DNA from 2 places in the Bowmanella yangjiangensis genome. Region 1 is predicted to be linked to the other one. Evidence: predicted binding sites of a transcription regulator. Region 1 holds the regulator's gene; the other holds the start of a gene.

Region 1 (7,983 bases):
AAAACAGCACATTGACCGAAATCAGCGAGCACCAGAAATGCCACTTTGCCAGCCCCAGGTCGTACATTTTTCCGCACCATTTAGGCAGCCAATAGTAAACCGCCGCCATGATCGAGAATACCGCGCCAGTAACTAAGACGTAGTGGAAATGCGCTACCACGAAATAGGTATCATGGTACTGGAAGTCGACTGGCGTAATCGCCAGCATCAGCCCAGAGAAACCACCTATGGTAAACAGCACAATGAAGGCCAAGGCAAACAGCATGGGGATCTCAAACGTTATCGCCCCTCGCCACATGGTGGCCACCCAGTTAAAGACTTTTACACCGGTCGGCACGGAGATCAGCATAGTGGCGAACATAAAGAACAGTTCAGCAGCGACCGGCATCCCGGTGGTAAACATATGGTGCGCCCAAACGATGAAAGACAGCAGCGCGATGGATGCAGTGGCATAAACCATGGAGGCATAACCAAACAGCGGCTTGCGTGAGAAGGTCGGCACAATCTGCGAGATAATTCCAAACGCCGGCAGAATCATGATGTATACCTCGGGGTGACCGAAGAACCAGAAAATATGCTGGAACAGCACTGGGTCACCACCACCGGCAGCGTTAAAGAAGCTGGTACCGAAGAACTTATCTGTCAAGACCATGGTTACCGCACCGGCCAAAACCGGCATAACCGCGATTAACAAGAAAGCCGTGATCAGCCAGGTCCACACAAACAGCGGCATCTTCATCCATGTCATACCCGGCGCGCGCATGTTGAAGATGGTCACGATAACGTTAATGGCGCCCATGATTGAAGAGGCACCCATAATATGCACAGAGAAAACAAACAACGCGGTACTGTCATTGCTGTAAGTGGTGGACAGCGGTGCGTAGAAGGTCCAACCAAAGTTGGGACCACCACCTTCAAGAAACAAGGAGGACAACAGGATCAGGAATGCAAAAGGCAGGATCCAGAAACTCCAGTTGTTCATCCGTGGCAGGGCCATATCCGGTGCGCCTATCATCAAGGGCACCATCCAGTTGGCCAGACCGGTAAACGCTGGCATAACCGCACCAAAGACCATAATCAGGCCGTGCACTGTGGTCATTTGATTGAAAAAGTTGGGGTCCACCAACTGCAAACCGGGTTGGAACAGCTCGGCGCGGATCACCATAGCCATGGCGCCGCCAATCAGGAACATGATAAAGGCAAACCACAGGTACAGGGTGCCTATGTCTTTATGGTTAGTCGTATATAGCCAACGCTTGATACCGGATGGCTTATGGTCATGATGTTCGTCGTGATGCAGGTGTTCTGCTGCAGTGCTCATCATAATTCTCCTATTTGCCTGTCAGGACAGCGTTAACGTCTTTGGCTTGCACAGTATCACCTGTGTTATTGCCCCATGCGTTGCGCTCAAAGGTAATAACAGCAGCCAGTTCCTTCAGACTTAATTGCTTGCCAAAAGATTGCATAGCAGTACCTGAAACCCCATGCACCACAACATCAATGTGTTTCGTCATATCACCTAACGCAATAGGGCTGCCTTTCAAGCCAGGAAACACACCAGGTAAACCTTCGCCGTTGGGCATATGACAGGCAGCGCAGCTGCTTTGGTAAACCTTTCCACCAAGATCCATCAACTCTGTCATGTCCATATTCATGGCCAAGAGTTTCTGCTCTTCCTCTTTGGCTTTACGCTGAATTGCTTCCTGCTCAGCAATCCAGGCGTCATACTCAGCAGGGGCTTTGGCGACAACCACGACCGGCATAAAACCGTGATCTTTACCGCACAGTTCCGCGCACTGACCACGATAGATGCCAGGTTGATTAACCCTGGTCCAGGCTTCGTTAATAAAGCCGGGGTTAGCGTCTTTTTTCACCGCAAAATCTGGTACCCACCAGGAATGAATAACATCATCGGAGGTCACCAAAAAACGTACTTTTTTGTCGGTAGGGATCACCAATGGTTTATCTACTTCAAGGAGGTAGTTTTCACCTTTATTGAATTTGTTACGAATTTGCTCGGGCTGAGTGGCCAACACAGAGTAATACTCAACGTCGTTTTCCATGTACTTGTAGTGCCACTTCCATTGTGACCCGGTTACCAACACTGTCACGTCGGCTTTGCTGGTGTCTTCCATAGCAATCAGAGTATTCGCTGCGGGTACTGCGATAGCGATAAGAATTAGAAAAGGCACCACGGTCCACGCCACTTCCACCTTTACACTTTCGTGGAAATTAGCTGGCTTCACCCCACGGGATTTGCGGTGAAAAATCAGCGCAATAAACATGGCACCAAACACCACAATGCCAATCACAACGCAAATATAGAAAATGGTCATATGCAGGTCGTAGACCTGCGAACTGATATCGGTAACCCCTTTGCGCAAATTTAGCTGGGAGGGCTGCGCCATAGCGCCGACACTCAGCAAGGTCGCAAGCATTGCGGTCAACAAACCTCTGGCCACGTGACGTCTCCTCTGTCAAAACGTAAAAATTCCGCCAGCAAACTGTCGGAACAAAAAGGTGTCGCTGGATATAAAATGACACCCTATTGTTATTTTTTTGTTAAAGGCAGTACAAGAATTACCCAACTGGTTACTTCCCGTCCAGTGATTTCTGACTAATTAACGGTCAAGCGGTTATTTTTTAAACAAAGGTGGCAGCTTCAGGGGTAAAAGCTAACTCGTTAATTTCTGGAAATTTTTATAAGATGAGGCGGTATTAGTAGCTTGTCTGCCTGCCAATAGGCGTTTAGCAGGAAGGAATGGTAAATAGTTAAATAAATCTACAAAAGTAACTGAACCACCATTGGATATCGCAGCGCTCTGACCTCCGGTTTCGCAGCATCTTTGGATGTAAAAATCCACCTGCATAGCAGGTGGCTTTGCTTAAGGGCACCCTAGAAGGGTGCCTTTCTACTCAAGAAAGTGCTAAGTGCTGTTGACGCTCCTCTTCCTCTTTGGCTTGTTTATCCTGATACTTCACATAACGGCGAATGATGTCTTCGTTAGCACCTACCGAATCGACAAAGTATCCTCTTTGCCAAAAATGGTTTCCCCACAATTTCTTCTTCCGCAGATAAGGGAATTTGTTGAACAATCTGATGGCTGTTCGACCTTTTAATGTCCCCATCAACTCTGACACGCTTAAACTCGGTGGCGTTCTCACCGCCAAGTGAACATGGTCAACTTGAAAATTCAGTTCAACCACCACACACTTTTTCATGCTGCAAAAGACATAGATACTTCGGTAAAGCTCTTTGCCTACCTGACCTTTCAAAATCTTGTATCTATACTTCGGCGTCCACACGATGTGATACTGACAACGATAGAATACGTGTGAGGCGGATTCATATCGGCTCATGCTATTTACTCCTTTTATTTGCTGGTAACAAACAAAAGTCAGTATCTAGCATGAGCACTCTACGGGCACAGCCCCGACTGGACGATCACCACCTCCATAGGAGGTGGTTTAAGACTGACAATAAAAAACCCGGCGATTGCCGGGTTGTGAGGAAGTCGGTGTTTTTTGACTTACATCCAGTCACTGTTGCGAATCACACCCACGGCTATACCTTCAATAGAAAAAGGCTGAGTGGCCAAATCAACTTTGATCGGTGCGAATTCCTCGTTTTCTGCATGCAACAGTATTTCGCTACGACCTCGCCGCTCAATACGTTTCACTGTCACCTCATCATCAACCCTGGCCACCACAACCTGGCCGTTATGTACATCCAAGGTTCGGTGCACCGCCAATAAATCACCATCCATAATGCCGATATCTTTCATACTCATGCCGTTAACCCTAAGCAGAAAATCCGCCTTAGGTTTAAACAGATCAGGATCCACCTTGTAGTGAGTTTCCACATGCTGCTGCGCCAGTATAGGCTCGCCAGCGGCAACCCGCCCAATTAACGGCAGCCCTTCATCCAGTTCCTGAGCATCCAATGGAATATTCAGCTTTATGCCTCGGGATGTGCCTGGCAGGATGTCTATAACCCCTTTGCGCGACAAGGCTTTAAGATGTTCTTCAGCCGCATTGGCTGAACGAAACCCCAGCTGTTTGGCAATTTCCGCCCGGGTGGGTGGCATGCCAGTGTGAGCCATGGTGTCTTTTATCAGTTGCAGAACTTCTTCCTGCCTGGGAGTTAATGGACGCATAAGCCTGTTTTTCCATACAGTTTTACTGTCAGTATATCCAGTTACACAAGGATAGCAACTCCCATGAGCCTTTTGCCCATGTGAACGCAAGATTGTCACCAACAGCGCCCGGGAAAAGGACAATCAGGCACGAAAATGCTATGCTTCGCGCACTTTTAGCTGAGGATCCGTCACGATGTTCTGGTTGCACAAGTTGCTGCTGAGCCTGTTTAAATACCCAACCCGCTTACTGGTCAAAACCAAAAGCATTCCAGCTGATATTCATCAAGAGCTGGGTATCAATCGGGATAAGCCCATCATTTATCTGCTGCATACGCACTCAGCCACCGACTTGATTGCACTGCAAAAAGCCACCGAACAAAGCGGACTTCCAGATCCTCTGCAGCCAGTATTCCTGGATGGCAAGCCCTTCCATGCGCACCTTTGTCTGGAAGAGCCACAAGGGTTAATTAGCCGTAAGATACAGAGTATTAAAATCGCCCAGCACTTTGTTGACATACTAAAAATGCAGCGGGATAACCCCGAGCTGGATGTACAAATTGTGCCAGCTTCTATTTTCTGGGGTCGTGCTCCGGAAAAATCCAAGCCAGGCTGGGCTGACTTGTTAGCAGATAGAGCCTCCCCAAGCTGGTTGCGTAAATTGTTCATTGTGTTATTTCTCGGCCGTGACAACTTTGTGTATTTCAGTCGAGCGGTATCGTCCCAACGTATGGCTCAGGAGAAAGGCACCGACGAAATTATCGCGCATAAGTTAACTCGCGTTGCCCGTACTCACTTCCATCGCCGAATTCAATCCATGACGGGGCCTCAAAGCATAGATCGCCAGCAATTGAACTATGCGATTCTGGGTGCCAGTGCCGTTAAAGAAGCCATCGCTGAAGAACAACAAAGTAAGAAGATCAGTGCCGAGCAAGCCAAACAGCAAGCCGAAAAGTATCTGAAAGAAATTGCCGCTGACTACCGTGAGGGTACCATCCGTCTGGGCGATCGCCTGCTCACCCGAGTCTGGAACAAAATTTATAACGGTATCGAAGTACATAACGCGGCACGTATCCGCGAGCTGGCGCAAAACGGCCACGAAATTATCTATGTGCCCTGTCACCGCAGCCATATGGACTACCTGCTGCTTACCTATGTTATCTACCATGAGGGTCTAGCCACACCCCATATTGCAGCCGGCATCAATCTGAACTTCTGGCCGGTTGGGGGGATATTCCGTCGTGCGGGCGCCTTCTTCCTGCGCCGCAGTTTTGCCGGAAACAAGCTCTACACCGCGGTCTTTCGTGAATATCTTGAGTTCTTGTTTAACCGGGGTGTTCCGGTCAAATATTACCCGGAAGGCGGGCGCAGTCGCACCGGCCGTTTGCTTACACCAAAAACCGGCATGCTGGCCATGACTCTGCAAGCCCTGCTCAAAGGCGTTAAACGCCCAGTGAGTCTGGTACCTGTCTATCTTGGCTATGAGAATGTCATGGAGTTGGGTAGCTACCTGAGCGAGCTGAAAGGCAGCAACAAACAGAAAGAATCTTTTGGTCAGGTATTTACAGCCATCAAGAAGCTAAAAAACTATGGGCATGGTTTCCTCAGTTTTGGTGAGCCTATCCAACTGAACAATTATCTGGACAAACGTGTACCGGATTGGCGTCAGGACGCACAATCAGATCCAGAGCGAAAACCCAGCTGGCTAACCCCCACAGTTAACCATTTGGCCAACCAAGTAATGTGTCGTATCAACCAGGCCGCTGCCCTAAACGGCATGGCCCTATGCTCTATGACGTTGCTCGCAGCCGATAATCATGCCATGGCAGAAAAGGATCTTATTGATAGTCTGGAGCTGTTACTCACCATGCTGAGAAAAGCCCCCTACAGCGCACAGAGTAATATTCCGGAGTTAAGTGGCAGCCAGCTGTTAGCGCAAACGCTGGCCTTGAAGAAATTTACAATTCAGGAAGATACCTTTGGTAAGGTGATTTCGCTGGATAGCTACCGCGCTATTACCCAAACTTACTACCGTAACAATATACTCCACTTATTTGCCCTGCCCGGCCTGATTGCAGCCGCCATCCTCTCGGAACATTCCACAACAGCGGCTCGTCTGGAGGCCTATATCAAGGCTATTTATCCCATGCTGAAACGCGAGCTGTTTATGCACATGTCCCAGGACGAAGCATTAGTCTATTCTCGCCAGCTTTTAAGTCAGATGGTATCAATAGGGTTAGTCGTAGAACAGGATGGCAACTATATGCAGCCAGTTCGCACCAGTGCAGCTTATGTGACATTGAACATCCTCAATCAAACACTGCAGCAAACACTGCAACGCTATGCCATAGTGCTGACTCTACTTGAAAAAGAGCAGTCTATCGCGCGTGCCAGCCTGGAAAAGCAAAGCCGGGATCTGGCCGAGCACCTGAGTGCGGTCAACGGAATCCATGCGCCTGAATTTTACGACAAAGGTGTATTTGCCAGTTTCGTCAACGCGTTGAAAGATAACGGCTTGGTCAAAGCCAGTGAAGAAGGTGGCCTGCAACATACTGCGCAAAGTGCTGCGCTCAAAGAGCTGGTTTTGTCACTGGTTAGTTCAGGCATAGTGCAAACCTTACACCAGTTGCACCATTTAGAAACTTAAATCCAGAATTAATCCCAGGGTCAGTGCCATCCCCACATAGTGATTGTTCAAAAAGGCACGAAAACACGCATCTCGCTCGCGTCCGGCTATCAACCATTGTTGGTAGCCGGACAACAGCAGCGCGACTACCCACCCAGCAAAGTACCAAATACCAAGTGACAGGTAATCACCAAGCCAGGCAAGAATAGCCAGTGTAGCCAACTGCAATAAGCCGATAATCAGCTTGTCATGGCGTCCGAACAAAATGGCGGTCGACTTTACCCCAATACGCAAGTCATCATCCCTATCCACCATGGCGTACATGGTATCGTACGCCACCGTCCACAGCAGGTTGGCCACAAACAGCCACCAGCACCACCAAGGCAAGGTTTCAAGACTGGCCATAAAGGCCATGGGGATAGCCCAGCTAAATGCGGCCCCCAAAACAAATTGCGGCAGATTAGTATAACGCTTCATAAAGGGATAGCTGGCAGCCAATGCTAACGCCGCAAACGACAGCAGGATAGTCTGCCAGTTCAATAGTAAAACCAGCAAAAATGACATCGAAACTAGCAGGGCAAAAAAGCCCAAAGCTTCTTTCTCACTGAGTTGACCACTGACCAGGGGGCGTTGTGCGGTGCGTTTCACTTCCCCATCAACATGACGGTCAGCATAGTCATTAATGACACATCCTGCCGAGCGCATTAAAAACACGCCCAGGCTGAAAATAATCAACAAAGACCAATCGGGTGTGCCCTGCACCGACATCCAAAGTGCCCACCAGGTGGGCCACAACAACAAATAGGTACCGATGGGTTTATCCATGCGGGCTAGCCTCGCATAGGCGCCTAATTTGTCCTGACTCAGCACCCTAGCCTCCAAACTGTTTATAGGCCGGACTGCCCGGCAGGAAAATTTCCGCCACCATCATATGCCAGTGGCGATAGCGAAAGCGTGAGCGTCGCCCCCATAGGTCATGGCGACTGTCTAGTTGCAACATTTGAAGCAAATTATGTCCAACCGGAATGCGCGTTATTTCAAAAGGTTCTCGCACACAATCACTTCGGTTGAACAGGACTTTGCCCAATGATTGCTCCCCCAAGTGCGCTAACTCCTGCATCCCCTCCAGAACCAAAGAAACGGGCAGCAGCGAGCGCGCAAATACCCAAGGCTGATCTTCAGCACAGAGCAACACTTCTCTGACTTCACAAGGCACGCCCT
Region 2 (7,983 bases), on a different contig from region 1:
CCTATGGTCAGTTTAGAGCAACAGTAGGTGATGTAACAGGCTCTTACACATTGACGCCGGGCAAAGCCGGCTGCGTACCTGGCCAAGAGTGCAGCTCAGAGAGGGTTGCAGACTTCCACATTTATGACCCAAATACCGATGGATACAACTTTGCTCCAGTAAACTATTTGCTGCAGCCGCAGGAAAGTCGTTCCCTGTATGCTCAAGGACACTATGAACTGGCGGATAACGTGCGCGCAACAGCGGAAGCCGTTTACGTAAACCGCACCTCTGAAGCACAACTTGCTGCTCAGCCTCTTGGAGGCTTGGCTATATCTGCCGACCATGTCTACAACCCCTTTGACCAGAATATAGTCGGTGGCTCCTTTCGCCCTATTGTGGCACCCAGATCTTTTGCTGCAGACAGCACAACTTGGCGCTTTGGTGCCGCGCTGGAAGGCGAGTTTGAACTAGCAAACCGCGAGTTTAACTGGGATGTAGGTTATGGCTTCGCGGAAAATAAATATGTTCAGCTTAAAAATGGTTTCTTCAATAGAACCAATTTTGCCAACGCATTAGGCGCCTCATTCATTGATGTAAACGGAGATGCGAAATGTGGCACCCCAGACGCTGTTGTCGCTGGCTGTGTACCTTTCAACGTATTCGGTGGTCCTGATGGTGTGACAGCTGACATGCTGGATTACGTAACGGTTGCCCCTCGCAACCTCGCTCAATCCAAAATGCACAACTACACAGCCAACATCGGTACTGAGTTGTTCGAACTTCCAGCTGGTCCAGTAGCAGCGGTAGTAGGTTATGAATACCGTCGCGAGTCAGGTTTCACCAACCCCGACCCTCTAACTGTTGCAGGACAGGTGTTGGGCGACAATGCTGCGACGCCAACCCAAGGCGGCTTCAGCCTGGAGGAATTCTACGGTGAGATGGTCATTCCCGTTCTTGCTGACCAGCCATTCGCTGAAAGCTTAGAACTATCCTTGTCTACTCGGTATTCGGATTACTCTAACTTTGGTGATACTACGAACTCAAGCTACAAACTCAGCTATCGCCCCATTGAAGAATTGTTGATTCGTGCAAGCTATGGTGAAGGCTTCCGAGCGCCATCAATTCAAGAGCTTTATCAGGGCCAAAACGATAGCCGTCCCTCAGCAACAGATCCATGTAGCATCGCATCAGTCCCCTATACCCAGAATGCGGATGTACGCTCTCGCTGTGCTTCCGCCGGAGTAGCAACAGACTTCCAGCAAAAGGATCCTCAATTCCGTGCAAAGGTCGGTGGTAATCCTGAGCTACAACCAGAAGAAGCAACCACTACAGTATTTGGCTTTGTTTACAGCCCTCACTTTGTAGAAAACATGGGTATTAGTGTTGACTGGTACAATATAGAAGTTGAAAACTTCATAGGTACCCGCACGGCTCAGTACATTGCCAATGCATGTTACGTCACCGGGATCCAATCATACTGTGATCAGATCCAGCGTGACTTCAGTGGCAGCTTGAATGGTAACCCTGGTGAAATTTCAGAACTGTTATCACTGACACAGAACTTCGTAGGTGGTCTGGAGCGTGAAGGTGTGGACATCAATGTCGACTATCGTTTTTCCACTGAGGTCGGTGACTTCAGAGTTAATTGGGATACCGCCATCATGCTGTATATGGGTGACGTTGGTCAGCCAAATCGTGGTGACGTAAACACTGACGGTGATATTTCCGAAGGTAACTTGGTGGGTAAACTAGCCCCGGGTCAATCAGGCGGTGGTTCAAGAAACAAAACCAAATCAAACCTGAGCTTAAGTTGGAAATACGATGATTGGTCGGCCTCGATCAGCGCGCAGTATGTATCTTCATTAACAGAAAACTGTGCGAATATCGTAACAGCCTCCACCAGACTGGGAATGCCGGAGCTCGCTGACCTATGTTCAGATAAAGACCATAAACAGGATAACTTTGCATTCAAACCAGGTACAACCGAAGTAGTTGTCACTAAAGATCAGTTGGCGCCAGAAAACAAACTGGGGTCAGTGGTTTACTACGATATGCAAGTTGGTTGGACATCGCCATGGGATTCGCAGTTTACCCTGGGTGTTCGTAATTTGTTCGACAAAGAGCCACCTTACGCATACTCGGCTTTTGCGAATACCTACGATCCCAGCTATCGCTTACCTGGGCGTTATGCTTACATCAGCATGACTCAGCGTTTCTAAGCATTAAAAGGCCTCCGATTGGAGGCCTTTTCTTTAACTAACCGATAAAGGCAAAACGCTTTACCAGCTTTCCTTGCACCTCAACCATTTCATCAAACATCGTCAGAGGTCTCACCCAAAGTTCTCTTTCACCATACAAGGGCCGATATACCACTAGCAGTGACTCATCTTCTGAGTGACGGGCAACGCCAATAACTTCGTAATCCTTACCTTTGTAATGCCTGTAAAGGCCGGGTTGTAACCCCATAATTCCTCCGAATTGCCATATAAAAGGCTACTTAGCGCAGAGTGCCATTGCAGAGCTAACCTGCAATGGCAAAACAAATACTCAACCCTTGGGCATGTAACGAGCAGCCAGGGCAGTCACCGGCGCCGCTGAGGGTTTGCTATGCTGCCAATCGCCACCTTCTACGCCACTACCGGCGATATCCACGTGCGTATAGGGTAAGGGTAATTCACTACTGAGTTCGTGCTTATCCAAGCCTGACGCTATACATAAAAACGCTGCGGGGAATTGATGACCTCGCAAGGTGACGGCTGACGGACCGTTATTCGAGGAAAGAATGTCATCTGCTTTGCTGCGCGGACGAACAAAATCATAATCCTCGCGACGCAAACGTGAGGTCTCACCGGGATCCCCCCATAGATCACCCAGTTCGCACAACTTGTTACCACAATCCGCCTGACGCGCGGCGCCATTTTCCACGTACGCGGTATAAGGACCGTAAGCGCGGGCAGCATGTCCCGTCAGGGTCGCGACCGAGAACAAACTGGGTGACACCGCGTGCAAAGCATCCTCCCGCAGATGCGACAATAAATCCGCCAACACCAAGCGCCCTTCCGCATCGGTGTTACCAATCCGCACTCGAACGCCAGCATGACTAGGAATAATCTCATCTGCCACAAAGGCATCGGAGCCAATGCTGTTGCGCACCGCGCCAATTTCGGCGATGGCTTTCACACCCTTGGGTTGATACTTGGCCAAGCTCAGCATAAAGCCCGCTACCGCTGCTGCACCGCCCTTGTCACGGCTCATACCAGCCATGTGGCCATCGGTTTTCAAATCCGCCCCACCGGTATCAAAGGTAATGCCTTTACCTGCCAATAACAGCGTGTTTTCAATAGTCCCCTGGCCGGTGTATTCAAGGCGAATAACGCGGGGTTGGTGACGCTCAACATGGGTGGACGCTCTGGCTACTGCATGTAAAAGCGGATAATCACGACGCAAGATCGCATCATCGCTGATCACTGAAACTTTTACGGCGCTATTGGCAAAAGCCAGCTGACAGTATTCAGCAAATTGTGGCGGAGACATGCGCTCAGGTTCAGTACCACAAAGATCACGAGCCAGACGACGCCCGGCCTCCACCGCGATCAGCCAGTCACAATCTACTGGGCTTGCGCTGTATAGACCAATACTCCTTATGGGCTCAATCTCACTTTCATTCAGGGCTTCTCTTGCTTCCAACGGCTGCCATAAGGCTTGGCAGGCAGCCAGATAGGCAACTTCCAATGCGTGAACAAAAGCCGGGCTGTCCGGCAGCGCCCCCAGCACCAACAGCGGGTTTACCGCACCGGCTTCGCGGGCCATCAACACCGCTTGTTTGGCCGCATCCGCAATACGTCTTACATCATCCATATCTCGCTGCAGGCTGCCAACTGGAGCAAACACCAAGCGCCCGCCGGCTACATCAGGGCTCACCATTAATACGGTTTCACGGCCGATTCTGGCGTCTACTTTTTGATGCTGCATGATCTGCTGCACAAGCTTAGGGTTATCAATGCTGTTTACATCTGATGCAAGAACAATCACAGCATCCCAGGTGCTGTCAGGGGAAATTGCGGAAAGAAGATCATGTTCAACTTTTGCTTGGGGAAATGCCATAACTAGCCTCATTGTTAACACCACCCATTATGAAGGGCTGATGCATTGAATATGGCCGGCTATTTTGCCTGTCTGTTTAATGACACTCAACAGAGGATAAGGGTAGCTCGAGTTGTAAACTGTCAGCTTCAGTTGGCAGGGCCACATGCAATCCAACCAGACGTATGCCCCGGCCAGCCTGACGATTCAATGCTTCAGACAACAAGGCACGAAAAAAATCCTGTTCTAAGCGCCCATGCTTAAGTTCGACAGTTGTCTGCTGAAAATCAGCAAATTTCAATTTGATACCCTGATTTTGAATGCTCATATCAGGCTGGCACTGACCAAGCCGTTTACGCAACCGCGGAAACAATTCCTCGATCACTCGCCAACATTGATTGAAGTCCTGTATATCCTGCGGCAAGGTGACTTCCACACCAACAGACTTACGCTGCCTGTCATGATGTACGTTGCGCTCATCTAACCCGTGAGCACGCTGCCACAATACAGGGCCAAACTTGCCAAACTGCTTAAGCAATTTGTCGAAGGGGTACTGGCGCACATCGGCACAGGTTTTCAGCCCCATGCTTTGCAACTTATCCCAGGTTACTTTGCCTACCCCTGGAATTTTCTTCAGCTCCAACTTTTGAACAAACTCATCTAATTGTGCAGGCGGGACAACACATAAACCGTTTGGCTTATTCACATCACTGGCAATTTTGGCCACAAACTTACAAGGCGCCACGCCAGCAGAGGCCGTCAAGCCGGTTTCGGCCAGGATACAACGGCGTATATCCTCGGCAATGAGCGTGGCGCTGCCACCAAACAACATGGAATCACTAACATCCAGATACGCCTCGTCCAGTGACAAGGGTTCAATGTGTGGGGTGTAGCGAGCGAATATTTCACGGATTTGCCTGGAAACCTGCACATAGACATCCATACGACCGCGGCGCAAGACCAAATCCGGACAGAGCTTGAATGCAAGCGCCGTAGCCATCGCGGAGCGCACACCAAACTTGCGCGCCTGATAGTTACAGGTAGAAATCACGCCTCGCCGATCTGCACTACCACCAATCGCTAGCGGCACATAACGCAACGCGGGGTCATCACGCATTTCCACCGCAGCGAAAAAACAGTCCATATCAATGTGAATAATTTTACGCATCACAAAGCACTGTAAATATACACAGTATTAGTTTGGCGATTTAGCCGAGCTTGTCAATCTCTTTCAATCAATAGTAAGGAGTCATGGAAGGGGTAGTAAGGCCGTCGCGAAGAGGTCAGGCCCAATGCAATCTGTGGTAACGAAAGATTATCCGCCCAAGTGCTTGCTTAAGTACTGGCTGACAGCCTGATAATAATCTGCGCGATTAGCCGCATTAGAAAACCCGTGTGCTTCGGTATCTTTAATAAACCATTCATAAGGCTTATCGGCTTGGTCAAGTGCATCACGTAATCGTTCGGCATGCTCGATGGGTACACGCCTGTCTTTTTTATTGTGAGCAATCATAATGGCCGCCTTAAGCTTGTCGGCGTTATATACCGGTGAAAAGGCGCGTAACTGCGCTTCATCCTTACCTAACACATCGGTCAGATAGCTCTCCCCGTAAAGTAGCTCCGGAATATCTCCTTTTTCGAACATCAGCGGCAGATCATAAACCCCTACGGTGCCTATCACACAGCGGTATAAATCAGGTTCAACGATGGCGGCCTGCACTGCCGCGTAACCTCCAAAGCTGCCCCCCATTATGCAAATTTTGCTCGCATCAATCCGCTCTTGCCCAGCAGCCCAACGAGTTCCTTCGATAATGTCCCGCATTATCAGGCCGCCCCATTGCCTATGGCCCGCCTCTCGAAACATTCGACCATAACCATCGGAGCCGCGGAAATTCACCCGTAATACGGCATACCCTTGAGATGCCAAAAGCTGTACCTCCCGGTCGAAAGACCAGTAATCCCGCACACCATGTGGTCCTCCGTGCACCAATACAACCAGCGGAACTTTCTGCTCATTAGAGACAGATTGTGGATAAGTGAGATATCCAGAGATTGTTACTTTATCAGAAGTAACAAAACTAACAGGCTCGGACTGCGACAGTTGCTCGGCTTTAAGATGTGACAAATTGGCAAACATCGGCCGAAGAGCATGCTTTTCTTTGTCATACAGGTAGTAAGTACCGGCATCAATATCATTGCTTGCATACAACAACCACCAGCGGCCATCATCGCTGCGGCTGGTAATAGAAATCTTGTACCCAGGAAAATTATCTAAGAACTGGCGATACAGTTCCGCTTCGGGATTACTGCTATTGAGCATCACATAAGTGGGATAATCTGGGTCAACACGAAGTGCATAAATGCTATTGCCGTCCGAACTATAGGTGACAGAGGTGATATCGACCTGATCATCTGTGTAGATTTCCCGCTTAGCGCCGCTTAGCATATCCAGCTCAAACAGACCTTTCAGATCCTTTTTTGGATCATCAAGATAATAGAGTTTGTCACCCGCCTCGTTTAGTGCAAGTGGGTAAAAACCTGGCCCGAACTCTGCACTAATTTCCGTCCACTGCTCGTTCTCATAGCGAAAGGTTCGCCTGTCACCCTCAGCATCCCGGCCAAAGGCAATCTTCAGGTTGCCATTGCCGTCGGTAATAAAACGCGCATAAGAAACTGGAGAGCGAGTTAAGGCACTACTCATTTTGCCATCGTAGACATTTAGCTTGTGTATAGTGGCTCGACGTTCACCACCATCAGACATGGGAGTTGAGGAGATAAGAATATGCATAGGGTCGTCCGGCAAGATGCTAATCACATCCCCCCAGCCAAAGGTGTCTTCCTTTTTACGTAACCTACTGGCTTTGCTCTCCCCCGCGCCTACGCCATAGATTAATTCACCATTTTTACCGTTATAGTCCACGGCAAAAAGCTGGCCATAAAACTTCGGTTGCTCATCCCAGGGTTCACTCTCAAGAAGCTTAATCACCAGGCGTTCATTATTTACCCAGTACGCCTGCCCTGTTTCCTGACGACCAGGAAACTTAGCCCCTCCCACCATTTTCTTGTCTTGGGTTCGGAAAATTGCCAGTTGACGCTTACCTTCATGAACGATAGTTACAGCTAATAATTCGCCATTAGGAGAAAGTTCGGTATCCACAAAAGAATGGTCAGCGGCAAAGTCAGCGGGAGAAGGCGCAGCACTAGCCCACAAAGGTAAAAGGCAAGCCAGCAGCAGCATGCTTCTGCATAGATGTGAATAATGCATAAAGTCCCTTTTAATTATTTTGTTTATCAGTGTGAATCAGTGCGCAAGCAACCACACTGCCCAAGATTTCCAATTTATCAGTATTTCCAAATAGCCAAAGTAAAAAAGACTTTCCTACAATTTTTTCGTGGATAATGGGATTTTTTGAGTGATGTTCCCCCGATAAATCGGACAGGCGCTGTAATTTGTATAAATATACAAACTTGTTTGTACGATTAGCGTTTCTTGATTTTGTCGGGCGGGATTAATGGCACAGCTTTATGTTGATGATCTACCCTTATTTTGAACTAAGCAATCAAATATCCCTAGCAAAGTCCGCTTCGTGTTCGAACCAATCAGCCTCAGCGAGGAAAGGTAACACAGCCATGACAACAACTTGAGACGTTTTGACAACACCAATGAGATCCCACAACAAAAAATCCGCCAAAGTTCTTGCGCCAGATCAATAAACATTTATAATTTTCAGAAATTACTGAAACTTCAGAAATACCATGAATCTGACTCCAAACCTTACCAGCTTTGTGATGCACTTCGGCGAAATGGGCAGCCGCTGGGGCTTTAACCGCACCGTCGGGCAGATGTATGCCCTACTGGTGATCAGTGCAGAGCCGCTGACCGCCAATGATATCGCTGAAACCCTGAATATCTCCCGT

What was found. Region 1 encodes LexA, which represses DNA repair genes until DNA is damaged. Its sites were predicted from a motif close to TACTGTATNNNNATACAGTA; they were not measured.
Region 2: the regulator LexA is predicted to act here: its motif matches at 5,241-5,260, upstream of dinB (DNA polymerase IV).

The regions. Positions count from the first base shown of each region.
Region 1 covers NZ_JAHDJU010000004.1:31,740-39,722, reverse strand. The annotation lists gene ctaD (cytochrome c oxidase subunit I) at 1-1,321, opposite strand, end outside; gene coxB (cytochrome c oxidase subunit II) at 1,332-2,438, opposite strand; gene tnpA (IS200/IS605 family transposase) at 2,917-3,360, opposite strand; gene lexA (transcriptional repressor LexA) at 3,531-4,157, opposite strand; gene plsB (glycerol-3-phosphate 1-O-acyltransferase PlsB) at 4,333-6,783, shown strand; gene ubiA (4-hydroxybenzoate octaprenyltransferase) at 6,772-7,587, opposite strand; gene KJY73_RS19670 (chorismate--pyruvate lyase family protein) at 7,634-7,983, opposite strand, start outside.
Region 2 covers NZ_JAHDJU010000002.1:1,069,095-1,077,077, reverse strand. The annotation lists gene KJY73_RS14100 (TonB-dependent receptor domain-containing protein) at 1-2,201, shown strand, start outside; gene KJY73_RS14095 (DUF1653 domain-containing protein) at 2,239-2,448, opposite strand; gene KJY73_RS14090 (M17 family metallopeptidase) at 2,530-4,086, opposite strand; gene dinB (DNA polymerase IV) at 4,163-5,233, opposite strand; gene KJY73_RS14080 (alpha/beta hydrolase family protein) at 5,381-7,330, opposite strand; gene KJY73_RS14075 (GbsR/MarR family transcriptional regulator) at 7,822-7,983, shown strand, end outside.